Regions from separate parts of the Streptococcus sp. LPB0220 genome, predicted to be linked through region 3. Evidence: predicted binding sites of a transcription regulator. Region 3 holds the regulator's gene; each other region holds the start of a gene.

Region 1 (10,973 bases), 640 kb from region 3:
ACTCGTTTCCAAATCAACTGAGACAAGCCCACCATCACTATAAGCCAGAAAAGCTGAAGCAAAAGTGCTTGAAGAATCTGACTAGCATCGTATTTCCCAACAATAATCATGACCGGAGTGTAAATTAAGGATGAGAAAGGTAAGAAGGACAGAATATCTGAAATGACCTTTGGAAAGAAAGCCAAGGGAATCAAACTCCCAGACATAAAGGCCACTATGGAAGTCTTAAGTAGGTTGGAACCCCAAAGATTTTTAAATACAAAGGCTGAAAATCCAAAGCAGATATTAAAGAAAAAGTTAATCAGATAGGCCAGTGTTAAGCTAAAAAGATAAAGGGTAGTTAGTCCCAGCACTTCTACAATCCCTTGCCCAGATAAGATTTTCATCAAAACAATGACACTTAAAAACGGCAGTCCAACAGAGATAAAAATCAACCACTTGGAACCAAGCTCCGTAAATAGGTAAGAAGCCGCAAAATGCACTGGTCGCAACAAGCGCATGATAATGGAACCATCCTTGACCTCATCACCAATCATAAAGGAAGAATCCGACCTAGTCAGAAGATTAGTCACAAAACTCATGATGATGTAGAGGGTGATATCCGCCATACTGAAGCCCTGAATCAAAGGCTCCTGGGAAGAATCAAAGACAGCCTTCCATAGATAAAAAGCCACAAAAGCACCCATGACATCGCCAATCCGATAAAGAATAAAGTTGACTCGATAGCTAATCAACTCCTGAATCCCTGCATTGATAAAGGGTTTATAACGTCTCCACAATTTGACCATCTTAGAGCTCCTTTCGATAGAAGCGACGGATAATATCTTCAATATCCGTATCTACCATCTTCAAATCACGGACCTCAAAATCAGATAAGGTTTGCTTGATAATATCGGCCGACTGGTAGCGGGAACTATCGAATTCAATATTGAGAGTATTTCCTTGTCTATCAATGGACATATCAGGCAAACCCTCATAATGAGAGACTAGATGATTTTGACCTGGCGTCAGGTCAAAGGAGAGAGTCTTCATCTTTCCAAAGGTCTCCTTGAGCTGGCTAACCGTTCCATCAAAAATCTCTTGCCCCTTATCAATCATAAAAATCCGATCACAGAGTTGCTCAATATCACTCAGGTCGTGAGTGGTCAGGAGAATAGTAGTTTCTTCCTCTTGATTGATCTGGGTAATGGCCCGACGAATGTTATCCTTGACCGACACATCCAAACCAATAGTCGGCTCATCTAAAAAGAGAACTTTGGGATTGTGAAGCAAGGAAGCCGCAATATCCGCCCGCATCCGTTGACCTAGTGAAAGAGTCCGCACAGGATCCTTGATAAATTCCTTCAAATCCAAAACTTCATTCAAAAAGTCCATGCGCTTATGGAAAAGCGAGTCCGGTACATCATAGATCTCTTTCAAAACCGTGTAGGTCTCTTGCAGAGCCAAATCCCACCATAGCTGGGTGCGTTGTCCGAAAACGACTCCAATATCCTTGACATAATCTTGGCGATTGTCCTGTGGAATCTTGCCGTTAATCCGACAAAAGCCAGATGTGGGCTTCAAAATTCCTGTCAGCATTTTGATGGTGGTTGACTTCCCAGCACCATTTGCCCCGATAAATCCTAAAATCTGCCCTTTTGGAACTTCAAAAGTTAAATCCTTGACCGCTTCAAAGGTCTGCTTTTCAGGATGAATAAAGGAGCGTAAGGCTCCCTTTAACCCCGGCTCCTTAACTGTCTTCACAAAATTTTTCCGAAGATGTTGCACTTCTATCATTGCCATATCTATCTCCCTATCGTAAGAAGCAACATTGTATTTTTGACTACAAATATTCTAAATCCTTACTTTCTACACTTTCTCAATATTATTACAGAAGGCTTTATACCAACCTATTATAATCTAATAAAAATAGGAATGCAAGCGTTTGCTTATTGATTATGAAATGAGAGATTTCTCTCTTAAAATGAAACTTTTAATCAAAAATTCTGTTAAATAGTTTCCTTAAGACACCAAAAAAACCACCCTCACGGGCAGGTTTATTGTTAAGAAAAAGAATTTTTTTAATCGAAAAAATTAACGATTCTACTGTTAATCCTTCAGCATTTAATTATTACCATCAGTCTCAATGGATTTTTAAGTCCTCAATTATTCTCTAAAAATTCTTTAATGCGAGAAACAATAGCATTGCTTTGATAATGATAGAGGTCGTGAGGCACATCCATATAGACGACTTGAACATTAGACTGGTCGCTTGCAAATCTCTCTGCATAACGTTGCCACTCTGATTGGCTAAAGGTCGTGCCTTCACCGTTAGAAACCAGGAGTAAGGCTGGAATTTTCGGATTAATGCTAGATGGAACTTTCTTGGCATTTTCCTTTGCCAAACGGGATTCATGAAGCATGGCTTGTGACATCAACTGCTTATATGCTAGTAATTTATATTGTTGTCGTTCAGTTTCAGTCAAAGTTGGATTTTTAATATAAAAGGACTCAGGGAAATAGCGTAATAAGCCAATCTTACTGCTCCAATAAGCTACAGTAAGCAAGGCCTGATTATCCTTTAAATCCTCATAACTTGCTGGTAATGCCCAATCCAGGCCAACCAAGGCTTTCACTTCATCAGGATACTTTTCCTGCCAAGCAAGGCTCTCCAGGCTAGCCATTGAATGAGAAACAATCACATAAGGCCCCGAAACTTCGGCTTGAGACAAAGCTTGACGGGTCTCAGAAAGAACCGTCATCACATCTCTTGATTGATCACTATCTTCACTAAAACCATAGCCAGCCCGCTCTACGACGACTACTTTGTATTTTTTGGATAGGGAATCTGTTAGATTCTTAAAGTCTAATATAGGTGAAGCAATACCTGCACCTGAAAGAAATACTATCGTTTCAGATCCTTCTCCTTTAACAGAGACGTTCATTCGATGTCCATTGACCGTGACCTGTTGACCAATGGGAGTGAGTAGCTTACTTTCTCTTCGCAAACTGAATTGATGAAAGATAAATGTAGCACCTAAAAAGAGCAAAAGAAAAACAAAAACGATCCAGCTCCACTGTTTGAATTTTTTCATAGCCATATTGTACAAAAATTAAATCCCGGAAGCAACCTTCCCATACAAAAAAACAAGATCCACATGAGACCTTGCTTTCCTGTTTTTAATTAAGCTTTGCCTTCTGAACCGAATACGTCGATACGTTCTTCAACAGCTGCTGTAATTGCTTCGAAACCTGGTTTCAAGAATTTACGTGGGTCGAAGAGTTTCTTCTTGTCGTATTCTGCTTCGTTTGCATCATATTCACGTACGAATTGACGAGTAGCATTTGCAAATGCGATTTGGCATTCAGTGTTCACGTTAACTTTCGCAACACCAAGTTTGATCGCTGCTTGGATTTGATCATCAGGGATACCTGATCCACCGTGCAATACGATTGGGAATCCTGGAACAGCTTCAGTCAATTTTTGCAAGTGGTCAAGGTGAAGACCTTTCCAGTTTGCTGGGTAAGGACCGTGGATGTTACCGATACCTGCAGCCAAGAAGTCGATTCCTGTAGCAACCATTGCTTTAGCATCTTCGATTGGTGCCAATTCACCATCACCGATGATACCGTCTTCTTCACCACCGATAGTACCAACTTCAGCTTCTACTGAGATACCTTTAGCATGAGCTTTTTCAACGACATCTTTCGCCAATTTAAGGTTTTCTTCAACTGGAAGGTGTGAACCGTCAAACATGATTGAAGTGTAACCAGCTTCGATACACTCAAGAGCATCGTCGTAGTGACCATGGTCAAGGTGAATAGCAACTGGTACAGTAATACCCATTGATTCTACAAGGTTTTCAATAAGGGCTTTACATACTTTGTAACCACCCATGTATTTAGCAGCACCCATAGAAGTTTGGATAAGTACTGGAGCTTTCTTAGCTTCTGCTGCACGCAAGATAGCTTGAGTCCACTCAAGGTTGTTTGTGTTAAATCCACCAACTGCATAACCATTGTCACGAGCTGCTTGGACAAATTTTTCTGCTGAAACGATTGCCATTTGTTATAGGCCTCCTATAAATTTTTGTGGGGCTAATCCCACTTACATTGTTTATTTTATCACTTTTTAGATGAAATTGCTAGCTTTTCCTGTAGCTTTAAGCGATTTCTTCCGATAAATAGGACGGAATCTCCTATCTCCTAAGACTCTCATCCTAGCAAACAAGTAAAAGAAGGGGACTTACACCCCCTTCAATTCTCTTCTTTAAATTTTTTTAATGAAAGGAGAAAGGCAATCCCGCAAATCATAAGGGATACCGATGCAACCCATTGAGAATAGAAATAAGCGGCAAATAACTGACTGTCGGTAAACATTTTTCCAAGAAGTCCGTTTAGCAATTCCTCAAGAAAGGGAATATTCTCACACACAGCAAGGATTGAGGCAAGAAAGAGTATACTGCCTGCTATCAGAAAAAGATGAAGAATCCATTTTTTGATTCTTTTTTCATCTCTGAGCAGATACTTAGAAGCAATCGTCACTAAAAAAATGAAAACATTCCATATGTTTAAGGCGATAAAATATCTAAAAGTATCCTTGTATGCGCCTATCGCCATAGCTAAAATCAGGATAGGACCGAAAAAATTAATGGCACTTCCCAATAGTGCAAAGAGGCCATCGGCCAAAACCAGATACTTCTTCTTCATGTTCTCACCTCATCTCACACCTATTCTACCACAAAGAAATTTGAAAACAAAAAAAAGATAGCCGAAGCTATCTTGATCCGATGCGGAGAGAGGGACTTGAACCCTCACGACCTAAAGCGGTCACAGGATCCTTAGTCCTGCGCGTCTGCCAATTCCGCCATCCCCGCGATTGAGTACTTTACTAGTATATCAATCAACGACTTTTTTGTCAAGATTTTTTTCAAACTTTTTTCAGAGTTTGTCATTTTTTCACAAAAAGGGAGCAGGTCCTTCGACCTGCTCCCTTGATTTTTATTTGCTATCGTGGTTTTCAACTGCCGCTGTGATAAAGGCTGTGTAAAGTCCTTCTGGGCGGTTTGGACGGCTTGACAATTCTGGGTGGTATTGGCAAGCAACAAAGAATTTGTTTTCTGGGATTTCAACGATTTCGACCAAACGGTTGTCTGGTGAAACGCCTGAGAAGACAAATCCTGCTTCTTCGAACTGTTCACGGAAAGCATTGTTAAACTCATAACGGTGACGGTGGCGACGTTGTACCACTTCTTGATTGTCATAGGCAGCGGCTGCTTTTGATCCTCGTTTGAGTTTAGATGGGTAAAGACCGAGACGGAGCGTTCCTCCCATGTCTTCCACATCAATTTGGTCCCGCATGATATCGATAATTGGATACTTGGTTTCTGGATCCAATTCGGATGAATTGGCCCCTTCCAAGCCTAAAACGTGACGGGCAAATTCGATACAGGTTAACTGCATACCCAAGCAGACACCCAACATTGGGACGTCTTGTTCACGCGCATACTTGATGGCTTGAATTTTTCCTTCTGTTCCCCGTTGACCAAAACCACCTGGGACAATGATCCCATCCGCATCTCCAAGGAGTTCTGCCACATTTTCAGCTGTCACATCATTGGCATTGACCCAATTAATCTTGACCTCTGCATCATTGGCATACCCTGAGTGCTTCAAGGCCTCAACGACAGAAATGTAGGCATCTTGCAATTCTACGTATTTTCCAACCAAGGAAATCTTGACCTGCTTCTTGAGGTTCATGACCTTGTCGACCATTGCAGACCATTCTGTCATATCTGCTGCAGGAACATCCAATTTCAAATGGTCACAAACGATTTGGTCCATATTTTGTGCTTGCAAGTTCAATGGGATTTGGTACAAATGTTCCACATCAAGTGACTCGATGACAGCTTCTGGTGCCACATCACAGAATTGAGCCAACTTGTTCTTAATTCCTTGACCAGCTGGTTTTTCTGTACGGATGACCAACATATTTGGTTGAATTCCAAGACCACGCAATTCTTTCACAGAGTGTTGGGTCGGCTTGGTTTTCATTTCTCCCGCAGCCTTCAAGTAAGGAAGAAGAGTCGTGTGGATGTACATAACGTTTTCAGCACCAACATCTGCCTTCATTTGACGAAGAGCTTCAAGGAATGGAAGGGACTCAATATCTCCAACTGTTCCCCCGACTTCTGTGATGATGACATCTGAATCCGTCGTCGTCGCTGCTCGTTTGATCTTTTCTTTCAAGGCATCTGTAATATGAGGAATCACCTGTACCGTCGCACCCAGGTATTCTCCACGACGCTCCTTACGAAGGACTTCGCTATAAATTTTCCCTGTTGTCACATTTGAGTACTTATTCAAATTGATATCAATAAAGCGTTCATAGTGACCAAGGTCCAAGTCTGTCTCTGCGCCATCGTCTGTGACAAATACTTCCCCGTGTTGGTAAGGGCTCATCGTCCCTGGATCGATATTGATATAAGGGTCAAATTTTTGGATCGTCACTTTCAATCCACGATTTTTGAGCAAGCGACCAAGACTTGCTGCGACAATCCCTTTCCCGATGGATGATACGACACCACCCGTGACAAAAATATATTTTGTTGACATGTGCTTTCCTCTTCTTCTAATGTTGTAGAGGCCATTCCTCTTTGCAGAAAAAACAAAAATAGCTCCCTAATCCTTAGGGAGCTCCGACCTCAAAATGAGGTGCCCGAACAATATCTTACCGCAAATGGATTACTTTGTCAAATTGAAAATTTCATGAAAATGATTTTCGCTGTTTACACGACCTTTTCCACTCCATTTTGTGTGACGAGAAATTTCTCAAATTGAAGCTGAGGCATGCAAAGAGCAAGGTCCTTGTGGATTCGTTCTAGCGCTTCTAAACGCATCTCGACTGACGTCTCGGTATTTCCTTGGATGACAAAGAGGGCGTTTTGCGTAGTCTCCTCAAATTTGTAATGGTCACTATCGCGTACATCCAACCAAGCCAGAACTCCTTTTTGATCCCGGTAGACAGGATCTGTCGGTGCGACATGTTTTTCACTAGAAAGGATAGGGAGGAAGAGATCGTCTCTTTGACTCACTGTAAATTCAATCGGTCCCTCAATCTTATCTAGGTCATGTCCTCCAATTGCGAGAAAGGACTTCAGAGATTCGACATTATAGATATCGATGATGCTATTGATCTGAGGAAGAGCTCCTCGATGCTGGATGTTTCGGATGAGAGCAAGGACTGTTGGTGGATTTTTCTTGATGCTACGCCCTACTTTTTGCAAGAGGTCTGTATAGCCTTTGACGACAGGGGATGCCGCTACTTCTTCTGTCTGACACTGGAGCGCCCATTGTTCAACTGCTTTCTTCTTTTCAAGAAAAGAAGGGGGCAAGACTGCTTGGGGATCCACATTTCTAGCAATTCCGACCACAACCGTATCAATACCAAGAGCTACTAAACTTTGATCTAAACGAAAGTCCATCTGAACACCTCCTATTTGGGAAATACTTACATGTTCATTATACTCTAACTTGCCACCGTTTTCAATGCAAACAAAAAGAAACAAGGAACAATTGTTTTTTTTCAGAAGATAGATAAACTATTTTTATTGACATATAAGTCAATAAATTACTTGCAAACCATCCTCTACTTTTGAAAAATCAAAGGATATTCTGAAACTTTCCGCCGTGAGAAAAGTGCCTGAAACTTCATAGCTTCAGGCACTCGGAATTATTGAGACTTAAGGCTCAATAATTAGTCATGGAACTTCGTAGAAGTTCGCTGACGTCCGTACTCACCTAAGGAAAGTTTCTGGGAAAACTTCGTCTTCAATAAAAAAACAAGGAACAATTTCCTTGTTTCATATGATTTATTCTTCTTCCTCGTCTTCAGAATCCTCTTCTTCGTCGTCTTCTTCGCTTAATTCAACTTCCTCACCCAAATCATCTGGTACGATTTCATTGATTTCAGCATCGTAAGCTTCGACTTCACTCTTTTCATCGTCTGGATTTTCTTCATCATATGAAAGAGCTGGATCTGCTTCGTAAACTTCTTCGTCTTCTGGATCGTCGTCGTTGTAGTCGATCGCATCCTCGTCTCCATCCATGAAGGCATTGACACGTTTTTTCTTCCGTTTCTTAGGAGCTTCATCTTCGTCTGTTTCTTCAAGAGCGATGATTTCTTCGTCAACTTCATCGATGGCATACCATGAACGAAGACCCCATTTGTTATCTCCAAGTGGGATAAAGCTTCCATCTACATTCAATTCTGTGTAGAACAATGGAAGAGCTTCACGGATCTCGCTGTTTGATTTTTCAAGGTAATTTTGAATTTCATTTACAAGATCGCTAAAGTACATTTCATGGTCACGTCCGCGTAATTCTAAAATCGCACGCGCCACTTCAATCATAGAAAGTTCACTTTTTTCTTGTCCAGCAAATACTTCTAATTCCAAGGGTAAATCTCCTTATGTTTCATTTCCTAAATGGAGAAGGATCCGGTCTTAAACCTCATCCTATCCTCAATGATAGATTAAAAACTTCTCGTCACTAAATCTATCACGCATTTTATCGTTACACTCTATTGTACGATAAATTTCCCCTTTCGTCAAAGGAAAATTCCAGGATTCTCCATGAAATCAGAAAAGGGAGTGGGAAAGAACTCCAACTAGTTAAAAAGAGTTCGTTTTCCCACCCCCGCACAGTTGATTAGGTCATCTTTGGAGCTTAAAGGCGAACAAAGATGCCAATCAACCACTGCGTCATACAGTTATTTCTATCAAACATCAAAGGCTGGACAGTTGTTGCCCAGCCTTTTTATCTCAATTATTTTACTTTTGCTGTGCTTGTGATTACGTTCACTGCTTTCTTCACTGTGATGTCATGTTTCAACATTTCTGGTGAAAGAAGGTTGCGAACTTGTTCAACTGGCATGTTGTAATCTGCTGCCAATTGTTCGATTTCAGCGTTGATTTCTTCTTCAGTTGCTTCGAAGCCTTCTGCTTTCGCTACTGCTTCAACCACAAGGTTTGTCTTCGTACGGCTTTCAGCTTCTGCTTCGTATTGTTTGTGAAGATCTTCTTGAGTTGTTCCAGTGATTTGGAAGTACATTTCAGGTGAGATACCTTGACGTTGCATGTTTCCAAGGAACTCGTTGATTGAACGGTGTACTTCTTCGTGGATCATTTCTTCTGGAAGGTCAACGATTTCAGCGTTTTCAACTGCAAGATCGATTGCTGCTGCTTCTACTGCATCGTTGTATGCTTCTTCTTTAGCTGCTGCCAATTCTTTGCGGTATTTTTCTTTCAATTCGTCAAGAGTTTCAACTTCTTCGTCGATGTCTTTTGCCAATTCATCGTCAAGAGCTGGTACTTCTTTTGCTTTTACTTCGTGGATAGTTGTCACGAATTTCGCTTCTTTACCTGCAAGGTCAGCTGCTTGGTAGTCTTCTGGGAATGTTACGATCACATCAACTGTTTCACCAGCAGAGTGTCCAACCAATTGGTCTTCGAAACCTGGGATGAATTGACCTGAACCAAGTCCAAGTGAGAAGTTGTCACCTTTACCACCGTCGAATTCAACACCGTCGATAGAACCTACGAAGTCGATCACAACTGTGTCACCTTCTGCTGCAGCACCTTCTTTAACAACCAATTCAGCCAAGTTGTTGCGTTCGCGTTCGATACGAGCATCCACATCAGCGTCTGTTACTTCTTTAGAAACTTCTACTGATACTTCAAGGTCTTTGTAAGCACCCAATTTTACTTCAGGTTTTGTTACAACAGCTGCTGTCAATGTCCAGTCTTGACCTTTTTCCATAGATACAACATCGAAAGTTGGTTGTGCTACCACTTCGATTCCAGCTTCTTTAACAGCTGCTTCATATGCTGCTGGAAGAAGATCGTTCAAAGCATCTTGGTAAAGTGCTTCTTCACCAAAACGTTGGTTGAAGATTGGACGTGGAATATGACCTTTACGGAATCCAGGTACGTTCAAAGTTTTCTTAACTGACTCAAACACACGGTCCAAAGCAGGTTTGATTTGCTCTTGGCTGATTGTGAAAGTCAATACACCGTGGTTAGTTTCTTTGTTTTCAAATGATACAGACATTCTGTCTCTCCTTAAAATAATATAGTCATTCCTTATAATTTTACCACAAAACTTTGAAATTGCAAGTTTTAAAACGTTTTTGCCTCTCTTTTCATCCAAAAAAACTAGCCCTTAAAAGCTAGTTCTATTTATGATTTTCGGATAGGATCATCTAGGTAGAGAGCACGGGCGCCACCGATCAATTTTGGGCGACTGGCGAGGGCTGTGACATGGGCTCCACCTAGTTCACGCAAGATAGGGCGAATTGGAACTTGCACGTGTTTGACATGCATCCCTACTGAGGTATCTCCAATGTCTAACCCCGCTTGAGCTGTGATGAATTCCACTTCAACAGGATCCTTAAAATACTTGAAAGCTGCGAGTTGTCCGGCCCCTCCTGCATGGAGACTCGGAAGGACATTGACGATTTCTAGCTCCTTCTTGTCCGCCAATTCTCTTTCGACCACCAAGGCGCGATTGAGATGCTCACATCCTTGTACCGCCAGATAAATCCCTCTTGGATTCAACTCATCTAGCAAGGTCTGGACAATAGCTTCAGCAATGTCGATGTTGGAGGCCTTTCCAATTTGCCCTCCTGCAACTTCACTTGAAGACATCCCGAGGACTAGGAGCTGTCCTTGGTGGAGACGGCTTTTTTCCAAGACATCTACCAAGATTTCTTTTGTATCCTTCTTCAGTTGCTCCAGATCCATGAATTAGCTTCCTTTCTTTTGAAATGCATAATAGACCACATAGCCTAAAGCCATTCCAACAAAATTCTGGGCGAGGTTATTCGGAATGTCCGAGATAGCAGCACCCCAACCATTGCCTAAAAAGAGGGCAGAAGCTAGTGCGTAACCGCCTACCATCACGACTGTCGCAAGGAGCAAGCCTAGGTAACGAGC
Region 2 (10,973 bases), 570 kb from region 3:
AGAAATTTGGCCGTCCAGTTGTGACCTTTATCAATACAGCGGGTGCTTATCCTGGTGTTGGAGCTGAAGAACGAGGACAAGGGGAAGCCATTGCCCGCAACCTCATGGAAATGAGTGATCTAAAAGTTCCAATTATCGCGATTATCATCGGAGAAGGTGGCTCTGGTGGTGCCTTGGCTCTTGCTGTAGCAGATAAGGTTTGGATGCTTGAGAACTCCATCTATGCAGTCTTGAGTCCAGAAGGTTTTGCCTCTATTCTTTGGAAAGATGGAAGTCGTGCCATGGAAGCAGCAGAGTTGATGAAGATTACTTCTCACGAATTGTTAAATATGGAAATTGTCGATAAGGTGATTCCCGAGCATGGATTTTCAAATGGAGAACTACTGGCTCAAGTGAAGAAGGAATTACAGGAAGAGTTAAAGGTTTTACAAGCTTTACCTCTCGAAGAGCTTCTGGAGCAACGCTACCAACGTTTTCGTAAATATTAAAAAACTGAGCTTGCAATTTGCAAGACTCAGTTTTTTTAAACTTTATTTTGGTGCGATGACTTCTGCGCCATCCATGTATGGGCGAAGGACTTCTGGAATGGTCACAGAACCGTCTTCGTTTTGGTAGTTTTCAAGAATAGCAGCGACGGTACGTCCGACTGCCAATCCAGAACCGTTCAAAGTGTGAAGGAGTTTTACCTTGCCATCTGCTTCATCGCGGTAACGGATTTGCGCACGGCGAGCTTGGAAATCTTCTGTATTGGAACAGCTTGAGATTTCACGATAGGTGTTTTGCGCTGGAATCCATACTTCCAAGTCATAAGTCTTGGCAGCTGAGAAGCCCATGTCTCCCGTTGAGAGAGCTACCACACGGTATGGAAGGTTCAGTTTTTGAAGGATATTTTCAGCATTGACAACCATTTTTTCCAATTCATCATATGATTCTTCTGGTTTAGCAAATTTCACCATTTCAACCTTATGGAATTGGTGCAAACGGATCAATCCACGAGTATCACGACCAGCTGAACCAGCTTCTGAACGGAATGATGGACTCATAGCGGTGAAGTAGATTGGAAGGTCTTTTCCATCAAGAATTTCATCGCGGTAGTAGTTCGTCAAAGGAACTTCAGCAGTTGGAATGAGGACATAATTGGTATCGCTAAGTTCAAAAGTATCTTCCTTGAATTTTGGATACTGACCAGTACCAAACATAGAATCATGGTTGACCATGTAAGGAGGGATGACTTCAGTGTAGCCTTCCTTGCCATGTTCGTCCAACATGAAGTTGTAGATAGCGCGTTCTAAGCGAGCTCCAAGTCCTTTGTAAAAGAGGAAACGAGCACCAGTGACTTTAGCTCCGCGTTCCCAGTCAAGGATATCAAGGTCTTCACCTAAATCCCAGTGAGCTTTTGGTTCGAAGTCAAACTCGCGAGGAGTTCCCCAACGGCGAACTTCAACGTTGTCATCCTCATCTGCTCCAACAGGGACACTATCAGCAGGGATATTTGGAAGGGTAGTAGTGAATTCAGTTAATTTGGCATCGATTTCAGCCAATTCTGTATCCAATGCTTTGACTTCTGCAGAGAGGGTTTGCATGGCAGCAATCTTATCATCTGCATTTTCCTTGTTGCGTTTAGCTTGTGCGATTTCAGCAGATACGGTGTTGCGCTCTGCTTTGAGATTTTCTACTTTGACTAAGATGTCTCGACGTTTGGCATCGATTTCTTTCATTTCATTCAAAATAGCCGCATCTACTCCACGTGTTGCCAATTTTTTTGCAACTGCATCAAAGTCTGTACGAATCCGTTTAATATCTAACATAGCTTCTCCTTTAACAAAAAACACACCTGTTAGAGTGTTGGAGTGGCAGAGCCACGGTTCCATCCAACTTCACAGGTGTGCACTTGATTCGATATTGTATTTTAAAGAAACGGTAGAATTTCAATTAAGATTTCTATCTGCTCGCAGCAACCGCAGACTTTCTGAAAGAACCTCTTAACTTACTTATCCGTTTGCGTCTATTATACAAGAAAAGATTCTATTTTGCAAATAGATTTTTAATTTTAGCCGTGATGATTTGGATCAACGTAGGAAGTTTGACAATTTTATCATTTCCTAGATGTTCCCGAGCAATCTTTAAAATTTTTCCAGAGTCTTTTGAAGCAAAGAGAAATTTTGATTCTCTGGTATAGATTTCAAAATGGCGGCTAATTTTACGTCCGGATACATTGGCTCCGATTCGCTCGATTTCTTGCCAGGGAATTTGGATGTAGTCTTCTACATTTGCATCCGCATAAAATTCAAAAGCGGCATTCCCGACTAGGATTTTTCCAACCTTTCCCCCCACTCCAAGGTAAGAAACCCCTGTAGTATGGAATTCAACGGTTTTATTCAATGATTGAGCCATGAGATCCTCCTGTATTGCTGTTCACTCCATTATATCATAATAAAAAGAAGGCCGAAACCTTCTTTTTAGTTGATCTTTGCTTACATCAAGCCAGCAACGTGTGCTAGTACACCGATTACAAAGAGAGCGATGATGATGGTGATTGGAGATACTTTTTTCTTCAACAACCACATACAAGCAAAAGTAAGAAGTAATCCCATCAAACCAGGAATCAATGAATCCAAGTTTTGTTGGAAAGTTGTAACTTTTTCAGGTGTTTGAGATAGGCCTGAACCAACTTGAGCGAAGGCTTCTTGGATACCCTTGTATCCTTCAGGAAGTTTATCCCAGTGGATATAAGCTTTGTCGTCTAATTTGACAGAAGAAACATTGAAGACGAATTTAATAGATACCCAACGTTCTACCAAGACAGCGAGCATGAACATCCCAAGGATAGAAGCCCCTTTAGTGATGTCTTGCAAGATCCCACCAGACATATCTTTGGTAATTTCAGAACCTGCTTTGTAACCAAGTTCTTGCGTGTACCACAAGAAGGCCATACGAATCGCATTCCATGCGATAAAGAAGATGAGTGGGCCAAGGATGTTACCAGACGCAGCAAGTGATGCACCAAGGGCACCAAGGATAGGACGTGCTGTAAACCAGAAGACTGGATCTCCGATACCCGCCAAAGGACCCATCATACCAATTTTAACCCCTTGGATGGCAGCATCGTCAATAGCGGCACCGTTTGCTCTTTCTTCTTCAAGAGCAAGCGTTACCCCGATGATAGGAGCGGCAACGTATGGGTGAGTGTTAAAGAATTCCATGTGACGCTCAAGAGCAGCCGCTTGGTCTTCTTTCTTCGTATAAAGTTTTTTGATAGCTGGGATCAATGAGTATGCCCAACCCAAGTTTTGCATCCGTTCATAGTTCCAAGAACCTTGCAAGAAGGTTGAACGCCACCAAACCTTTTGACGATCTGATTTAGATAATTGTAATTTTTCAGTCATGATAGTGTCACACCTTTCTTAATAGTCTTCGAGAATGTCGCCAATTGGATCGTTAGAAGTAGCGGCACCGCCACCTCCATTGCCACCTTTCTTAGAAAGAGTAAGGTAGATCAAGGCAAGGGCAACACCAATTGCTCCAAGGGCGATCAAGGTCAATTGGCTAACAGCTGCAAGAGCAAAACCGATGGCAAAGAATGGCCATACTTCACGGCTCGCCATCATGTTGATAACCATGGCATAACCAACGGCTACAACCATACCACCACCGATTTGCATTCCATCAGAGAGCCATTTTGGCATTTGTTCAAGAGCAGTTTTGACAGTTTCAGCAGGAATCATCAACAAGAGGGCTGCAGGAATGGCGATACGAAGACCTTGAAGAAGAAGGGCCACAAAGTGAGCGCGTTCTACACCTTTGATATCCCCTTTTCTAGCAGCAGCGTCGGCAGTGTGAACCAAACCAACGGAAAGGGTACGGACGATCATGGTCAAGAAAAGACCAGCAACTGCAAGTGGAATAGCGACACTTTGAGCGACAGCGATTCCTTTTGTACTGAAGTCTCCCCCAAGTACCATGATGATGGCAGCAGCGACAGATGCAAGGGCAGCATCGGGTGCAACTGCGGCACCAATGTTTGCCCAGCCAAGTGCAATAAATTGAAGTGAACCACCAAGCATAATGCCAGCAGTCAAGTTACCTGTTACCAAACCGATTAAGGTACAAGCAACAAGGGGTTGGTGGAATTGGAATTGGTCAAGGATACCTTCAAGACCTGCTAAGAAGGCAACAACGACCACTAATACCATAGAAATAATAGACATGTTTAAAATCCTTTCGTAAGTAATCGATTATTGAACGTTAGCTTTGTTAATTAAGTCAAACAAATCTTTCTTAGAGTCATTTGGCACTTTACGGACGTCAAATTCAACTCCAAGATCACGCATTTTTTCAAATGTAGCCACGTCATCTTTATCCATTGACAACACATTGTTAACCATGGTTTTACCAGTTGAGTGGGCCATTGAACCAACGTTCAAGGTTTTAATCGGAACACCACCTTCGATGGCGCGAAGAGCATCTTGAGGTGTTTCAAATAAGATCAAAGCATGGGTATTTCCAAAACGTGGATCTTTTGCAACGTCGATCAATTTTTGAATTGGGACAACGTTTGCTTTCACACCATTTGGTGCCGCTTGTTTGATCAATTCCTTACGGAGTTCATCTTTAGCAACAGAATCTGAAGCAACAATGATCCGATCGGCTTTTGAATCAGGTGTCCAAGCAGTTGCGACTTGTCCATGAAGAAGACGTGTATCTAAGCGGGCAAGGTTAATCTTGAGTTTTCCATCTCCGATAACCGTTCCTTCTGGAATAGCAGCTTGGGCTACAGGAGCAGCAGTGGCTGTACTAGCTTCTTCAACAGGATTCAATTCTTCTGGAAGAGCTTTGACACCTTCTTTTGCTTCCTTGATGATGTTTGCAGCGACTTGATCAACGCCGGCATTTGCATCCATCAACCGTTCTGTATAAGCTTGAATCAACATCGGAAGGTTCAATCCTGTGATGATCGCAAATTTACGATCTGGATTTTCTCCCATGACGCGACTTGCTTGGTTAAATGGAGAACCACTCCAAAGGTCAGCCAAAACCAAGACTTCATCTTCTGCATCAAATGCGGCAACAGCTGCATTAAATTTAGCATAGAGATCATCCGGGCCTTCACTTGGCATGAACGTAACCACTTGAACTTTCTCTTGATCCCCAAAGATCATCGAGCCGGATTGGTGGATTCCAGCTGCAAATTCACCGTGGCTAGCAATAATGATACCAATACTCATTATTGACATTCCTCCTTATAAAATTTGTTTGACTTTCAGTTTAATAAAACTTTAAGCTACTTTATTATAAATCGTTTCCACACTTAAGTCAATTTTTCTATCAAAATCTCGATGTAAAAACATTGATTTATTATATTAAATTATCGGTAAATAAAAATTGAATGCTATTGAATGGCTCTTGTTTATTAGTTGATAATGGCAGAAGAAATCAATGATATGTAGGTTTCATAGGATTTGAATTTCAATAAAATATTCCAACAATCGATCTATATCCGCAAAAATAAAAAATAAATATATAATAAATTGTAAAATAGAGTGATTGAGAGCACTCAAAAAGACTAGCCCAGTTGGGCTAGTCCTGTAGGTTCAGTTGTTTAGTTTGTAAAGTCAAGTACCATACGTCCTTGAATGGTTCCAGCTTCCATTTCGTCAAAGACTTTGACTGCATCTTCTACTGGACGTTTTTGAACGACAGGGACTACCAAGCCTTCTGCACCAAATTGGAAGGCTTCTTCCAAGTCTTTACGAGTTCCTACAAGAGAACCAATGACTTGGATACCATCTAATACAGTTTTCACAATGCTGAGGTCCATCATTTCAGAAGGAAGACCAACTGCAACCACGCGGCCGCCTGCACGAACAGAATCTACTGCTTGGTTGAAAGCTACTTTAGAAACAGCTGTTACGACAGCAGAGTGAGCTCCACCATTTGTTTTTTCTTTAATCAATCCTGGGACATCATCAACTTCGCGACCGTTGATGACAAAGTCTGCACCAACTTCTTTCGCCAATTCTAGTTTATCATTGTTGATATCGACAGCGATGACATGTGCATTGAAGACTTTCTTAGCATATTGAACAGCCAAGTTTCCTAGTCCACCAGCTCCATAGATAACAATCCATTGTCCTGGTTCAGCTTTGGCTTCTTTGATGGCTTTATAAGTGGTAACACCTGCACACGTAATAGAAGATGCTTGGGCTGGATCTAATCCTTCAGGTACTTTCACTGCGTAATCTGCAGTAACGATACATTGTTCAGCCATCCCTCCATCAACAGAGTAACCAGCATTTTTTACAGTACGGCAAAGAGTTTCACGACCAGTTGTACAGTATTCACAAGTTCCACATCCCTCGAAGAACCATGCGACACTGACACGATCCCCAACTTTTAGGCTCTTGACATCTGGAGCAACTTCTTTAACAATACCGATTCCTTCGTGTCCAAGAACACGGCCTGGAACTTTACCGAAGTCCCCGTGAGCAACGTGCAAGTCAGTGTGGCAGACACCACAGTATTCGATTTGAACAAGTGCTTCCCCTGTTTCAAGTGGACGCATGTCTTTGTTTGCAACGATTTCAACACCAGTACCTTCTGGATTTACAACAACAGCTTTCATTTTGTTCCTCCTTAAGTGAACGAGAAGCGGTTTAGAATTTTTGAAAGCGCTTCTTTAATAACTATGTTAATAATATCACAAACTAGATGACGAGGCAATGAAAAAAATGGAAAAAAAGGGCGGTATTGATTAACCGATTAAGGATTTGGCGCAGAAAAAGACATGAGGGGATAGCTCATGTCTGTTCCTATTATAAGAATAATTGAATGAGTTGGCGCGCGACACCATCTTCGTTATTTGTGAAATCTGTGACGGAGTCTGCATAAGGGAGAAGGACGGAGCTGGCATTTTTCATAGCGTATCCATGACCAGCGAGAGCTAGCATGTCGGTATCGTTGTGCTCGTCTCCAAAGGCAATCAAATCCTTCTGATCCATATTGAGTTTATCTAGAAGGTAGGTCAGAGCAGATGCTTTGGTCACATTTTTGGGATTGCATTCCAGAATATTTAAGGGACCACCCCAAGTATTGATAGACAGATTGTAGTCATAATGACGATTCATTTCATCTGCCAGAGCATATTTGTCTTCCGCTTTCGTTTGAAAGAGAATACAGTTTGGGTCGCTCGTTACCCGCTCGGGATTGAATTGATTTTCTGGTTGGAAAGATTCAATCCCGAATAATTTAGGATCTGCAACGTGCTCATTTGGATCGGTAATAAAGAATTTATTGCGGTATTCGCCTGCTATAAAGTCCGCTTGGATAGTGTCTCGGTTAGCTACCATATCTAACAGGTATTTTTTATCTAAAGTCAAACATTGTTCATCTGCCCATTTTTTCTCAGGTAGATGCGTAAGGGAGCCGTTAAAATTGATCATCGGAGTATCTAGCTCTAGTTGTTTGTAATAGGTATGTGCCATACGGTAGGGGCGGCCTGTTGTAATAATGACTTTATGGCCAAGAGCACTAATTTTTTTTATCGTATCAATGGTAAAGTCGCTCAATTTGCTTTCGGAATTTAAGAGAGTGCCGTCTAGATCTAGAGCGATCATCTTTTTATGCATATTTCAGTTCCTTTCGAGAAGAATGAGACCATTATATCAGAAAAATCGGAAAAGCGCTCAAAAATCGAGAAGAGAAGCGGGATTTCTTGAAAGACGAAAGATCTTTTGGTAGAATAGAAATAACGTTCGCAAATTGATTGGGAGCGAGAATGATGAAAAAGGAGTTTATTCTGAAATGGATAAGTTTTTTAAACTTTCAGAACATGGAACCACTGTTCGTACAGAGGTTCTTGCTGGTTTGACAACCTTTTTTGCGATGAGTTATATCCTCTTCGTAAACCCTCAAATGTTGTCACAAACAGGGATGCCAGCTCAAGGGGTCTTCCTTGCAACGATTATTGGATCGGTTGTCGGAACCTTGATGATGGCTTTTTATGCCAATTTGCCTTATGCACAAGCACCAGGGATGGGCTTGAACGCTTTCTTTACCTTTACTGTTGTATTTGGTATGGGCTACTCATGGCAAGAGGCTTTAGGAATGGTCTTCATTTGTGGTGTGATTTCATTAATTATCACACTAACAAAAGTAAGGAAAATGATCATCGAATCAATTCCGACAGCTCTACGCTCTGCTATTTCAGCGGGGATCGGGATTTTCTTGGCCTATGTTGGGATTAAGAATGCAGGATTTTTGAAATTCACGATTGACCCTCATACTTATACAGTGGTCGGGGAAGGAGCAGATAAGGGGAATGCAACGATCTCAGCCAATGCATCTGCTGTTCCAGGATTGGTTGATTTTAACAATCCAGCTGTCCTCTTGGCTCTTGTTGGTCTTGCGATTACTATTTTCTTTGTTGTCAAAGGGATTAAGGGAGGGATTATCCTTTCTATCTTAGTAACGACTGTGCTTGGAATTCTCATCCATGTTGTTGATATCACTAAAATTGACTTTGCAAGTAACCATCTAGGAGCTGCCTTTAATGATTTAGGCACGATCTTTGGTCAAGCTTTGGGATCGAAAGGATTGGGTTCGTTGATTTCCAATACGTCTCGTTTGCCTGAGACCTTAATGGCCATCTTAGCCTTCTCCCTGACGGATATTTTTGATACAATTGGAACTTTAATCGGTACGGGTGAAAAAGTTGGGATTGTTGCGACAAATGGGGAAAACCATCAATCAGCGAAATTAGATAAGGCCCTCTATTCAGACCTTGTAGCGACTTCAGTCGGAGCTATTGCAGGAACTTCAAACGTAACGACTTATGTTGAATCTGCAGCTGGTATTGGAGCTGGTGGACGCACTGGTCTGACAGCCTTGGTTGTAGCGATCTGTTTTGCTATTTCAAGTCTCTTTAGTCCTTTATTGGCGATTGTACCGACCGCTGCCACAGCCCCAATTTTGATTGTTGTTGGGATCATGATGTTGAGTGGCTTGAAAAATATCCATTGGGAAGATATGTCAGAAGCAGTTCCTGCCTTCTTCACCTCTATCTTTATGGGCTTCAGCTACTCGATTACACAAGGGATCGCTGCTGGATTTATCACCTATAGCTTAGTGAAAGTGGTTAAAGGAGAAGCCAAAGAAGTGCACAGCATGATTTGGATTTTAGATGTTCTCTTTATTTTAAACTACGTTAGTATGGCCTTGAATTAAGTATCAGAAAAGTGCCAAAAAGGAATGGGAGTTGTCTCCCATTCCTTTTTAGATGGATTGAGGGAATGAATGGGAGAGTTTCCTGTTTTCTTTGATTCCTTTTTCTCAAAAACAAACCGGAGTCGAACAATTGCTAAAAGAAAGAGCAGATTTTTAAAAAGTTTGGTATAATAGAGAAATGATTAGTCACAATGAAACGGAGCTGATCGCTCTAGGAAAACAGCTAGGAAAACTCTTAGAAAAGCAAGACGTGATTATCTTATCAGGGGATCTAGGAGCAGGAAAAACGACCTTTACCAAGGGAATTGCAAAGGGGTTAGGGATTGATCAGATGATTAAGAGCCCGACCTATACCATTGTTCGTGAATACGAAGGTCGCTTGCCTTTATACCATTTGGATGTTTACCGGATTGGGAATGATCCAGATTCTATTGATTTAGATGATTTTCTATTTGGAGATGGTGCGACCATTATTGAATGGGGAGAGCTGATTGAGCCGAGTCTCTCGGATGCTTATCTAAAAATTTTTATCCGAAAATTGGAAGATGGGCGAGAGTTGGCTTTTGAGGCTCATGGAGCGCGTGCGGAAGCTTTACTAGCATCCTTTGAGCAGGTGGAAAAAACCGATGACTAAGGAAAAGGAAGTGACAGTGGAAATTCGGCAAGCTGACAGTGCAGACGCGGCTCTTGTCGTTTATTTCTTAAATCAAGTTGGGAAAGAGTCAGATTACATGACGCTAGATGAAGCTGGAATTGGCATGTCTCCAGCAGACATGGAGCAATTTCTGATGGTGCAAGAGATGGCGGAAAACCGGATTTGCCTCTTGCTATTTTTAGATCAGGAACTGGCAGCTTTGTTAAATATCACTGCAGCTTCTCAACGGTCTGTTCGGCATATTGGTGATGTCTTTATTGTGGTTCGCAAAGCTTATTGGAATCAAGGGCTTGGACAGATTTTGTTGGAAGAAGGGATCGAGTGGGCGCACTCGACCGGTGTTCTTAGGAAACTAGTCTTGAATGTCCAAGTGCGCAATGAACGAGCGGTTCACCTGTATAAAAAGTTAGGTTTTGAGATCGAAGGTTGCCAAGCTCGTGGAGCTTGTTCAGCTGAAGGAGAATTCTTAGATGTTTACCTTATGGGGAAACTGATAGATTAGAGAGAGATTCTAAATGGTTAAAAAAATTATTTTGATGTTTTTGAGCTTATTGACGGTAACAGTGATTGGGATCGGGGCCTATGGCCTCACTATCCTCAATCAAACAACAGGGACCCTCAGTAAGACTTATAAGGGCTTTGGAAATGAGACCAATGTTATTGCAGAAAACAAGCCGATGACTATCCTTTTGATGGGGGTTGATACAGGTAGCGGTTCTCGGGAAGATCCTTGGGCCGGAAATAGTGATACCATGATTTTGGTGACTGTTAATCCTCAAACAAAAGAAACAACCATGACAAGCTTGGAAAGAGATATCCTAACCAATATTACTTCAGATGGTCAAACGGTCCAAGCAAAATTGAATTCAGCTTATGCTCAAGGTGGTGCGAAGTTAGCCATTAAGACCATTCAAGATCTTTTGAATATCCATATTGACCGCTATGTCATGATCAATATGAAGGGGCTGGTTCAATTAGTGGATAAGGTTGGTGGCATCACGGTTAACAATCCATTTGACTTCGATATCTCGATCGAGGAAAATGAGCCAGAATATACGGCTAAGATTGCACCAGGACGTCAGGAGATTAATGGGGA
Region 3 (10,973 bases):
AAGAAAAACGGAAATTGTCCGAGGATTGGTAACAGAGTTTGCTTTAGAGATTCTTCTAAAGATTATTAAGCTTGCCCGTTCAACTTATTATTATCATTTAAAACAGCTCGATCAAAGCGATAAGGATTATGATGTTAAAGTTGAAATTCAATCTATTTTTACTGAGCATAAAGGGAATTACGGCTATCGTCGAATGACTCTTGAATTGAGGAATCGTGGTTTTGTAGTGAATCATAAGAAGGTCCAACGTCTGATGAAGGTCCTTGGTTTAAGTGCTCGTATTCGTCGTAAACGGAAGTATTCTTCATACCAAGGAGAGATTGGTAAGAAAGCAGATAATCTTATTCAACGCCAATTTGAAGCAACCAAGCCAATGGAAAAGTGCTACACAGATGTGACCGAGTTTGCCATTCCAGCAAGCAATCAAAAACTTTATTTATCGCCAGTTTTAGATGGTTTTAATAGCGAAATTATCGCCTATAATCTTTCGACTTCACCGAATTTAGAACAAGTGAAAGCTATGTTAGACCAGGCCTTTACTGAGAATCATTACACAAATACAATTCTTCATAGTGATCAAGGATGGCAGTATCAACACCAGTATTATCATCGTTTTTTAGAGGATAAAGGAATTCAACCGTCCATGTCACGTAAAGGAAACAGCCCAGACAACGGCATGATGGAATCCTTCTTTGGCATTTTGAAATCGGAAATGTTTTATGGTTACGAGAATACATTTAAGTCACTTAACCAATTGGAACAAGCTATTGTAAACTATATTGACTATTACAACAACAAACGAATTAAGGTAAAACTAAAAGGACTTAGTCCTGTGCAATACAGGACTAAATCCTTAACTTAAATTATTTGTCTAACTTTTTGGGGTCAGTACAGAGATGCCGGGGCTTTTTTCTTTATAGTATGGCATGAAATAACTAAAGGATTCTTGTAAAATTGTAAGCGATTGGTAATATAATGTAAGGAATTTGTCATAATATTGAGGGAAAATAGGTATATAATAAGAGGAGAAAGAGTATGATAAGGAGGTAGAATAGTGACAAAAGAGCGAATTTATCATCTCTTGCATCATTTCTATAATCTCTTAATAAATGATTTTCCACGAAATGGATTAATTACGAAAGGAATCTACGAAGTAGAGCAAGTCTACCAAACCTTAGAAGCCATTCCTCAGAGTCAGGAGTACTTGATCCGCTGTGAAATTCAACAGTTTTTAAAGGAGCTTGAACAAGTTCAAACAGGTTATCAGATCCGCTTTAATAAAGATGAAGTCTTAGTGTTAGATGATTTGAAGCAAGAAATCGCCAGTAAATAATGAAAGGTCGTTATTTTCTCAATTTATTACGAATTAATAAGTGAGGAGGAAATTATGTACGACATATCATTTATTGAACCATCTTTGCTTCCTAGGGAGCGCTTAGTTTCTGAAGGGGTGGATAAGCTAAGTCATCAGGAATTGTTATCCATTCTCTTACGGACAGGTAACAAGCAAAAAAGCGTTTATGAGATTGCACAAGGTCTTTTGAGCTCGGTAAATAGTTTAAAGGAGTTAGGGCAATTAACCCTAGAGGAGCTACAGGAAATCTCTGGCATTGGGCGAGTGAAGGCCATCGAACTTCAGGCTGTTATTGAGTTTGGACGAAGGATTCATAAAGATGAACTAATGAGTTCCGAACAAATCATGAGTAGTCAGAAATTGGCCCATAAAATTCAACAGGAAATTGGCCATAAAAAGCAGGAGCACCTAGTTGCCCTTTATTTGAATACCCAAAATGAAATTATTCATCAACAGACGATCTTTATTGGAACAGTGAATCGAAGTATCGCGGAGCCGCGTGAAATCCTGCATTATGCACTGAAGCACATGGCAACCTCCATTATCTTGGCTCACAATCATCCATCTGGTGCTGTGTTCCCCAGTAAAAATGATGATGAAGTCACTCAGCGAGTCTTAGAGGCCTGTGAAGTAATGGGGTTGACCCTATTGGATCATTTGATTGTATCCGAAGAAAACTACTATAGTTATCGAGAAGAAACGGATTATTTGGTATAAAAAAGGTTGGAACCTTCTTGTTCCAACCTTTTTGTTGTTGAAGTATAAGTCTTTATTCTTCGTTTTTACGCATAAAATAAAGAAGTGTTTGCAATTCACTAGTAAGATCGACATATTGGACAACAACCTCTTTAGGAACTGTCAGATGGACTGGAGAAAAGCTTAGAATTCCTTTGACACCGGCATCTACTAAAAGACTAGCAACTTCCTGCGCTTTAATACTTGGGACAGTTAAAATTGCTGTTTGAATGCCTTCTTTTTTGAGATTCTCTTTGATCGTAGAAATCCCATAAATGGGGATCCCATCCTTACTTTTGGTATTAATCAGTTCATGATCATCTACATCAAAAGCCATGACAATTTTCATCTTATTGCGTTCATGGAAGCGATAGTTGAGGAGCGCACTTCCCATATTTCCGATCCCCACAATAGCGACATTGGTAATGGCATTGTCATTTAAGAGATCGGCAAAGAAGTTCATCAGTTTTTTTACGTCATAACCAAATCCACGTCTTCCTAATTCACCAAAATAAGAAAAATCTCGGCGAACGGTAGCAGAGTCAATCCCAATTGCATCAGCAATTTGCTTGGAATTGGCGCGCTCTATTTTTTCAGAGTTAAAGCGTTTAAAAATTCGGTAGTAGAGCGATAAGCGTTTTGCTGTTGCGCGTGGAATTGGAGTATTTTTATCATGTTTCACAATATCACAACCTTTCCCTCTTATTGTATAGGAAGATTGTGAAAAAATCAACTATCTAGAGTGTTTTTTCAAAAATATTTTTGTCTAAAGAAAAAGCTGATGGCGATGGAGAGTTCCATCATCATCAGCTTAGTTTTCAGCTTGCTCTACCTTTTTCAAAAAAGCATAGAGTCCATCGACTCGTCCTGTATAGGGGAGTTTTTCTCCCTTGTATTCAATGGATACGATTGAGTAAGAGTCAGGCAAGGTTACACAGCCTGAAAAAGCTAGGATGCAGGCTGCAAGGTTGGGATAAGTAGTTGTTCGTTCTACTTGGTAAGCGTCGATATAAGTTAGGGTTACCATATTAAACCTCTGTTTTGTTGAAAATTTCTCTTTCGACGAGACTATCCATTAAGAAATAGAATTTTTGTTGGATAATATCATTTTCTGGATTTTTAAAGATATTAACCAGGCGAAGCCCAGACTTGTCTGTAATATTGATCTTAAAACCTGTCAAATCTTTATTGAAAATGATTTTAAGTAGGAAGCCTTCGCCGCTATTTGGAACGGCTTCGAGCAAACGATTTAACTCGTAATTTCCAACTTTTGTAACAGCGAATGTATTGTCACGTAAGGTATATTTTTTTACATTTGGGTGTAGACTATAGGTATATTTGCAGTCTTTCAATGAAACACTTGTTTCAAAAGCCATATTGTTCTCCTATGATAAAATTTCTTTAAGCTTTGTGAGGAAGTCTTGGACCTCCTCTATGGTATTGAGTTCTGAAAAACTAATTCGAATGGATTCTTTTAGGCGTGAACTATCTTTTCCATAGAGCGCCTCAAGGACATGGCTGGGTTGAACTGTACCAGCGGTACAAGCAGAACCTGTAGAGACAGAAATTCCAGCAAGATCAAGTCGCATCAATAAGACATCATTTTGGACGCCTGGGAAGCCAAGATTCCAAACAAATGGAAGATGATCGTCACTAGCATTTACATAGTAATCGTATGTCCCTAAACCATTGACTAGTTCTTGGCCGAGTTTTTGAACCTGGTTGAAATTTTCTTCTTGACGAAGTGTAGCTTGCTGAAGCGCGGTTGCCATCCCGACAATAGAAATGAGATTTTCCGTACTGGCTCTCATCTTACTTTCCTGATCCCCACCATGTAAAAGATTATCAAAATCTGGGGAGGTTGCATAAAGGAAACCGACGCCCTTTGGTCCGTGGAATTTGTGGGCAGAAGCACTGAGAAAATCAATTCCCAACTCTTCGGGATAGACAGGGACCTTTCCGATTGCTTGGACCGCATCAACGTGAAAGGCAGCTGGATGATCTTTTAAGAATTCTCCGATTTCTTTAATCGGTAGAAGATCGCCTGTCTCGTTATTGGCAAACATGGTAGAGACAAGAATGGTATCCGGTCTAAGTGCAGCCTTGATATCACTAGCCTGAATGCGTCCATCTCTTGGTTGGACGATCGTAACTTCAAATCCGAAACGTTCTACAAGGTATTCGATGGGTTCGAGAACCGCATGGTGTTCCAAAGCGGTCGTAATGATGTGTTTGCCATCTGCTTGGTGTTTCAAGCAGTAGCCTTTTATAACGGTATTATTACTTTCTGATCCACCTGAAGTGAAGAAAATACGATTTGGAAGAGTATGGAGAGACTGAGCAATCTGCTCGCGAGATTCTCGGAGAAGTTTACTAGCCATCCGTCCATGAGCATGAAGGCTCGATGGATTTCCAAAAGTGGTCTTCATAGTTTCAGACATTTTATCAATGACTTCAGGTAGAAGGGGAGTTGTTGCGGCATTATCAAAATATATCACATTAAGACCTTATTTCTTGTGGTAGGCAAATAGAGGACTAACAGGTTTTCTTTCTTGAATGCGAACAATAGCTTCAGCGATCAGTTCGCTAGCTGTCAGATAGTTAATATTTTTTGGTGTTGGTCCATTTGGAGCAACAGAATCGGTTACTAAGATTTCTTTGATCGGAGCTTGGTCTAATAATTCAACAGCTCCTTTTACAAATAAACCATGGCTTGATACAGCATAAATTTCAGTAGCACCTTCGCGTTCGACGATTTTCGCAGCTTCTGAGAATGTCTTACCAGTATTGAGGATATCGTCAATCAAGATCGCTTTCTTATCTTTGACATCCCCGATAATATAGCCATAATCACGGTTTGCATCATCTTGCTCGTAATCAATGATCGCAATCGGTGCATCAAGATATTCAGCTAAACTACGAGCCCGTTTAACACCTGAGTTTTTAGGGCTGACGACTACAACATCAGGACCAGTTAGACCTTTGTTGATGTAGTGCTCTGCAAAAAGTGGAATGGTAAAGAGGTTATCTACGGCAATATCGAAGAAACCTTGAACTTGCACTGCATGGAGATCCAGTGTGACGACGCGATCCACCCCAGCTTTGACCAACATGTTTGCGACGAGTTTAGCAGTGATTGGTTCACGAGGAGCAGCAGTCCGGTCTTGGCGGGCATAACCGAAGTAAGGCATGACCACATTGACAGTATTTGCGCTGGCCCGTTGGCAAGCATCTACCATAATTAACAGTTCCATCAAATGATTGTTCACAGGGAAACTGGTTGATTGAATGATATAAATATCATATCCACGAACACTTTCCTCAATATTGACTTGGATTTCACCATCTGAGAATTGACGGGATGAAATTTTCCCAAGTGGAACCCCAGCATGATCCGCGATTTTTTGCGCAATCTCTGGATTTGAATTGAGAGAGAAGAGCTTCATATTTTTTTTATCTGACATGTGATTCCAACCTCATTTAGATTTTTGATCTTAGCACTATTTTAGCAAAAATTTGCGATAATTTCAGCTATTTTACAATCTTTCCGCCAATCTGGCGATTTTATTTTTTGCAGCTTTGTAGACGATTCCATGCTCTTTGATGAACTGATGGAAATTTTCTTCCTGCTCAGCAGTTTCGACCTCGATTTCTAATTCATAATCTTCAGTGTCTAAATAGAGACTGTGGTCTAGTGCCACCAATCCTGCAGCTGTTTCTTTTTCGAAGCGTTCTGTTGTTAGGCTTCCCCAGACAGCGAGTTGCTCAACAGGGATTTCTTTAGATATCAAGAGGTTTTTGATTTCCCCGTCAGGAAACTGTTGGTGTTGAAGGATCGCTTCGGTTTCTTCTGGGCTGAGGTCTTGATTGTACTCGAAATGGCCAACTGCTTCAGGGACCTTGAGAGTCAATTCAGCCTGATCTGTGAAAGTACGCACCCGCAAGGCCATTTTTTCCTTACGGATGAGCTGGTCGGGTGTATCGATATAGTGATTGGTTTGAACAACCAAATCTGTATCAGCAAAAAGTGGAAGAAGGGATTGGTATTCCTCCTTGTCTAGCAAGGTTTTGTATTCAATTTCTAAATGGTTCATTTTGTAGTCCTTTGCTTTTTTTCGAAAGCGATTCATGATATAATAAGAGATGTGTTTATTGTATACAAAAATGGTTCAGATTACAAGGTGGTAGGATGGCAATTGATTGGGAAAACTTCTTAGATCCGTATATCCAAGCAGTTGGGGAATTAAAAATCAAACTGCGTGGGATTCGTAAGCAATATCGTAAACAGCAAAAGCATTCTCCAATTGAGTTTGTCACAGGTCGGGTCAAGCCGATTGAGAGCATCCGTGAAAAGATGATCCGAAGAAATATTTCTGAAGAAAATTTGGCTCAGGATATGCAAGATATTGCTGGTCTTCGCATCATGGTCCAGTTCGTAGATGACGTCGAAGAGATCCTAGAGGTTCTGAGACAACGGCAGGATATGCGCGTGGTCCAAGAGCGAGACTACATCCGCCATAAGAAATCAAGTGGCTACCGGAGTTACCACGTCGTTGTCGAGTACCCGGTCGATACCATTGATGGAAATGAAACGATCTTAGCAGAGATTCAAATTCGGACCTTGTCCATGAATTTTTGGGCAACCATTGAACACTCGCTCAATTATAAATATAAAGGAGACTTTCCAGACGAGATCAAAAAACGCTTAGAGACGACAGCAAACCTGGCCTATCTCTTGGATGAAGAGATGGGGGCAATTCGGGATGCGATTCAGGAAGCTCAAGCCCTGTTTGATCCACTTCATCGTAAGTTAAATGATGGCGTTGGAAATAGTGATGACACAGATGAAGACTACAGGTAAAAAAGTATCCATTATTCGCAATCGCAAGCGTCAAAGTGAAGAGGTTTTTCAGCAGTTGCGCTACAAGCTTCGGAAAAATAATTTTATTTTGACGGAGAAGCACCCGGATATTGTGATTTCAATTGGTGGCGATGGGATGTTGCTATCAGCCTTTCACAAGTATGAACACCAGTTGGATCGGGTGCGATTTGTTGGCGTCCATACCGGACACTTAGGATTCTATACGGATTACTTAGACAGTGAAATCGATAAGCTGGTTGAGAACTTAAAATATGATACAGGCGCTAAGGTTTCCTACCCTATTTTGAATGTCAAGATTACTTTCGAAAATGGGGAAACCCGTACCATGAGAGCGTTGAACGAAGCAACGATTAAGAGAAGCGACCGGACCATGGTTGCTGATCTCACGATTAATGGAGTGGATTTTGAGCGCTTCAGAGGAGACGGGATTACCGTTTCGACTCCTACAGGAAGTACGGCTTACAACAAATCCTTGGGAGGAGCAGTCCTTCACCCAACTATTGAGGCGCTGCAGATTGCGGAGATCGCCAGTCTCAACAACCGCGTTTATCGTACCTTGGGTTCTTCTGTCATTGTCCCTAAAAAGGATAAGATCGAGATTACACCGACGCGTCCTGGCTTTCACATTATCTCTGTTGACAATTCAACCTATTCTTATCGCAATATTGCAAAGGTAGAATACCAGATTGACAACCATAAGATTAATTTTGTGGCAAGTTCCAGTCACACCAGCTTCTGGAATCGGGTCAAGGATGCCTTTATCGGAGATGATAGAGAATGAGATTTGAATTCACTGTCGATGAGCATGTCAAGATCAAGACCTTCCTGAAAAAGCACGAGGTTTCTAAGGGTCTCTTAGCAAAGATTAAGTTTCGTGGTGGCCAGATCCTTGTCAATGGACGTCCGGAGAATGCAATTTATTTGTTGGATATTGGGGATCGCTTGGTCATTGATATTCCAGCAGAAGAAGGTTTCGAAACCCTAAAGCCCATGGATCGGCCTTTGGATATTTTGTTTGAAGATGATCATTTTTTGGTCTTAAACAAACCCTTTGGGATTGCTTCTATTCCAAGTGCGATTCATTCCAATACCTTAGCCAATTTTGTAAAAGGCTATTATGTGAAACAGGGCTACGAGAACCAGCAGGTTCACATTGTCACTCGCCTGGACAAGGATACTAGTGGCGTCATGCTTTTTGCCAAACATGGCTATGCCCATGCCCGCTTGGATAAGCAATTGCAGTCTAAAACGATTCAGAAACGCTATTATGCCTTGGTCAAGGGATCTGGGAAGCTTGATCCTGTCGGAGAGATTATTGCTCCGATTGCGCGTGATGAAGATTCAATTATCACCCGAAAGGTAGCTAAAGGTGGCAAGTATGCTCATACAAGCTACCAGGTTGTTCAATCTTTTGGTGATATTCACCTAGTGGATATTCAGTTACACACAGGTCGAACCCATCAGATCCGCGTTCATTTTTCCCATATTGGTTTTCCGCTCTTGGGAGATGATCTCTATGGTGGAAGTTTAGAAGACGGCATTGAGCGCCAAGCCCTTCATTGTCATCGTCTATCCTATTATCATCCATTTCTAGAGGAAGAATTGGTCATAGAAAGTCCACTGCCTCCAGATTTCCAAGCTGTATTAACACAGCTTCAAATAAGTTATTAATTATTAAAAGGAGTAAAACTCATGGAAGTTTTCGAAAATCTCAAAGCCAACCTCGTTGGTAAGAATGCACGTATTGTATTACCAGAAGGTGAAGAACCTCGTATCCTCCAAGCGACAAAACGCATTGTGAACGAGACAGAAGTAACCCCTGTCTTGCTTGGTAATCCGGATAAAATTCGGATTTATCTTGAAATCGAAGGGATTTTGGATGGATATGAAGTCATCGATCCTCATTCTTATCCAGGTTTTGAAGAAATGGTAGCTTCCTTAGTAGAACGTCGTAAGGGCAAAATGACAGAAGAAGAAGCGCGTCAAGTCTTGAAAGATGACGTTAACTATTTTGGTGTCATGTTAGTGCACATGGGAATTGTTGATGGGATGGTATCTGGTGCGATTCACTCAACAGCCGCAACTGTTCGTCCGGCTCTTCAAATTATCAAAACTCGTCCAAATGTAAAACGGACTTCAGGGGCTTTCCTTATGGTTCGTGGATCTGAACGCTACTTGTTCGGCGACTGTGCCATCAACATCAATCCAGATGCTGAAGGATTAGCCGAAATTGCTATCAATTCAGCTATCACAGCCAAGATGTTTGGTATTGATCCAAAAATTGCTATGTTGAGCTATTCAACAAAAGGATCTGGTTTCGGTGATAGTGTTGATAAGGTTGTAGAAGCGACTAAGCTTGCCCATGAACTTCGTCCAGACCTTGAAATTGACGGGGAATTGCAATTTGACGCAGCCTTTGTCCCTGCAACTGCAGCCTTGAAGGCTCCAGGAAGCAAGGTAGCAGGTCAAGCCAATGTCTTTATCTTCCCTGGTATTGAAGCAGGTAACATTGGATACAAGATGGCAGAACGTCTTGGTGGCTTTGCGGCGGTAGGTCCAGTTTTGCAAGGGTTGAACAAACCTGTCAACGACCTTTCTCGTGGATGTAATGCAGATGACGTTTACAAATTAACCTTGATTACAGCAGCTCAAGCTGTAGAACAATAAGTAATGCATTTAGAGAGTGGGACAGAAATCGGTAATTCGTTAAAATTCGATTTCGTCGTCCCACCTCCGCACAGTTGAGTAGGGCTGTAAAAGCTGATGAAATCAGCGTAGTAGAGCCCACTCAACCACTGCGTCTTGCTCGACAATCCAAAAATAATTGAGAGGCTAGGACTTTTGTCCCAGCCTCTTTTTCTTTATAAAATCAGAATTTCTAAACTCTAACTCATTCTATGGTATACTAGGAATATGTTAGATGTAAAAGATTACGGGATTACCATGTGGGAGGAGGAAAAAATCGCCTCTTTCCGAGAAAAGTTATTAGCCTGGTATGATGCCCATAAACGGGATCTCCCCTGGAGAAGGACCCAGGATCCTTATAAAATTTGGATCTCAGAGATTATGCTCCAGCAGACACGTGTCGATACGGTGATTCCTTATTATGAGCTTTTTTTAGACTGGTTTCCGACGGTCGCTGATTTGGCTCAAGCTCCTGAAGAAAAACTCTTAAAAGCTTGGGAAGGCTTGGGATATTACTCACGTGTCCGCAACATGCAGAAGGCTGCCCAGCAGATCATGGAGGACCATGGGGGTGTTTTTCCATCAAGCTATGACGAAATCTCAAAACTCAAGGGAATTGGGCCTTATACAGTTGGTGCCATTGCTAGTATTGCCTTTGGATTACCAGAGCCAGCAGTGGATGGCAATGTCATGCGGGTTCTAGCCCGCTTGTTTGAGGTGGACTACGATATAGGAATCCCAACCAATCGTAAGATTTTTCAAGCTATGATGGAAGTCTTGATTGATCCAGACCGTCCTGGTGATTTTAATCAGGCTTTGATGGATTTGGGCTCAGATATTGAGTCCCCAGTCAATCCACGTCCGGAAGAGAGTCCTGTCAAGGAGTTTAGCGCGGCCTACCAACATGGGACTATGGATCGTTATCCCATTAAGGCTCCTAAGAAGAAACCACTACCTGTCTATCTCACAGCCTTTATTATCAAGGATAGTCAAGGACGCTATTTGCTGGAGAAAAATGAGCGAGAAGGGCTTTTATCGGGTTTCTGGCATTTCCCCTTGATCGAAGTGGATTGCCTGTCTGAGAACCTAGGCCAATTATCATTACTGGATAGTAAGGGGGAAGCAGAGAGCAACCCAGAAATTCTTTCTTTTGAACAGGACTATGACTTAGCCATTGATTGGCAGGACAGATCGTATCCTATCGTCCAGCATGTCTTTTCGCATCGCAAGTGGCAGGTTCAGATCCGATATGGTCTGGTAAAAGAAGGTGAAGAGTTAGCAAGTGAATCGACGGTTTGGTTAACACCAGAAGAATTT

What was found. Region 3 encodes Rex, which represses fermentation and respiration genes when NADH is low (regulators of the CRP and FNR family bind a similar motif). Its sites were predicted from a motif close to TTGTGAANTANTTCACAA; they were not measured.
Region 1: the regulator Rex is predicted to act here: its motif matches at 4,093-4,110, upstream of LPB220_RS02170 (class II fructose-bisphosphate aldolase).
Region 2: the regulator Rex is predicted to act here: its motif matches at 6,686-6,703, upstream of adhP (alcohol dehydrogenase AdhP).

The regions. Positions count from the first base shown of each region.
Region 1 covers NZ_CP044230.1:395,900-406,872, reverse strand. The annotation lists gene LPB220_RS02190 (ABC transporter permease) at 1-788, opposite strand, end outside; gene LPB220_RS02185 (ATP-binding cassette domain-containing protein) at 790-1,782, opposite strand; gene LPB220_RS02175 (alpha/beta fold hydrolase) at 2,142-3,080, opposite strand; gene LPB220_RS02170 (class II fructose-bisphosphate aldolase) at 3,164-4,045, opposite strand; gene LPB220_RS02165 (hypothetical protein) at 4,237-4,689, opposite strand; tRNA gene LPB220_RS02160 (tRNA-Leu) at 4,771-4,856, opposite strand; gene LPB220_RS02155 (CTP synthase) at 4,981-6,594, opposite strand; gene LPB220_RS02150 (B3/4 domain-containing protein) at 6,768-7,463, opposite strand; gene rpoE (DNA-directed RNA polymerase subunit delta) at 7,851-8,435, opposite strand; gene tig (trigger factor) at 8,806-10,089, opposite strand; gene LPB220_RS02135 (TIGR01440 family protein) at 10,218-10,781, opposite strand; gene LPB220_RS02130 (ECF transporter S component) at 10,785-10,973, opposite strand, start outside.
Region 2 covers NZ_CP044230.1:461,369-472,341, forward strand. The annotation lists gene LPB220_RS02490 (acetyl-CoA carboxylase carboxyl transferase subunit alpha) at 1-488, shown strand, start outside; gene serS (serine--tRNA ligase) at 531-1,808, opposite strand; gene LPB220_RS02500 (DUF956 family protein) at 2,026-2,394, opposite strand; gene LPB220_RS02505 (PTS system mannose/fructose/sorbose family transporter subunit IID) at 2,475-3,386, opposite strand; gene LPB220_RS02510 (PTS mannose/fructose/sorbose transporter subunit IIC) at 3,405-4,208, opposite strand; gene LPB220_RS02515 (PTS sugar transporter subunit IIB) at 4,236-5,225, opposite strand; gene adhP (alcohol dehydrogenase AdhP) at 5,600-6,622, opposite strand; gene LPB220_RS02525 (Cof-type HAD-IIB family hydrolase) at 6,813-7,625, opposite strand; gene LPB220_RS02530 (NCS2 family permease) at 7,801-9,222, shown strand; gene tsaE (tRNA (adenosine(37)-N6)-threonylcarbamoyltransferase complex ATPase subunit type 1 TsaE) at 9,401-9,856, shown strand; gene LPB220_RS02540 (GNAT family N-acetyltransferase) at 9,849-10,379, shown strand; gene brpA (biofilm formation/cell division transcriptional regulator BrpA) at 10,393-10,973, shown strand, end outside.
Region 3 covers NZ_CP044230.1:1,035,246-1,046,218, forward strand. The annotation lists one part of gene LPB220_RS05485 (IS3 family transposase) at 1-862, shown strand, start outside; gene LPB220_RS05490 (hypothetical protein) at 1,055-1,333, shown strand; gene radC (RadC family protein) at 1,388-2,071, shown strand; gene LPB220_RS05500 (redox-sensing transcriptional repressor Rex) at 2,124-2,771, opposite strand; gene LPB220_RS05505 (DUF4649 family protein) at 2,901-3,116, opposite strand; gene LPB220_RS05510 (DUF1831 domain-containing protein) at 3,118-3,465, opposite strand; gene LPB220_RS05515 (cysteine desulfurase family protein) at 3,475-4,587, opposite strand; gene LPB220_RS05520 (ribose-phosphate diphosphokinase) at 4,597-5,553, opposite strand; gene LPB220_RS05525 (CYTH domain-containing protein) at 5,626-6,183, opposite strand; gene LPB220_RS05530 (GTP pyrophosphokinase family protein) at 6,279-6,950, shown strand; gene LPB220_RS05535 (NAD kinase) at 6,934-7,752, shown strand; gene LPB220_RS05540 (RluA family pseudouridine synthase) at 7,749-8,642, shown strand; gene pta (phosphate acetyltransferase) at 8,664-9,638, shown strand; gene mutY (A/G-specific adenine glycosylase) at 9,885-10,973, shown strand, end outside.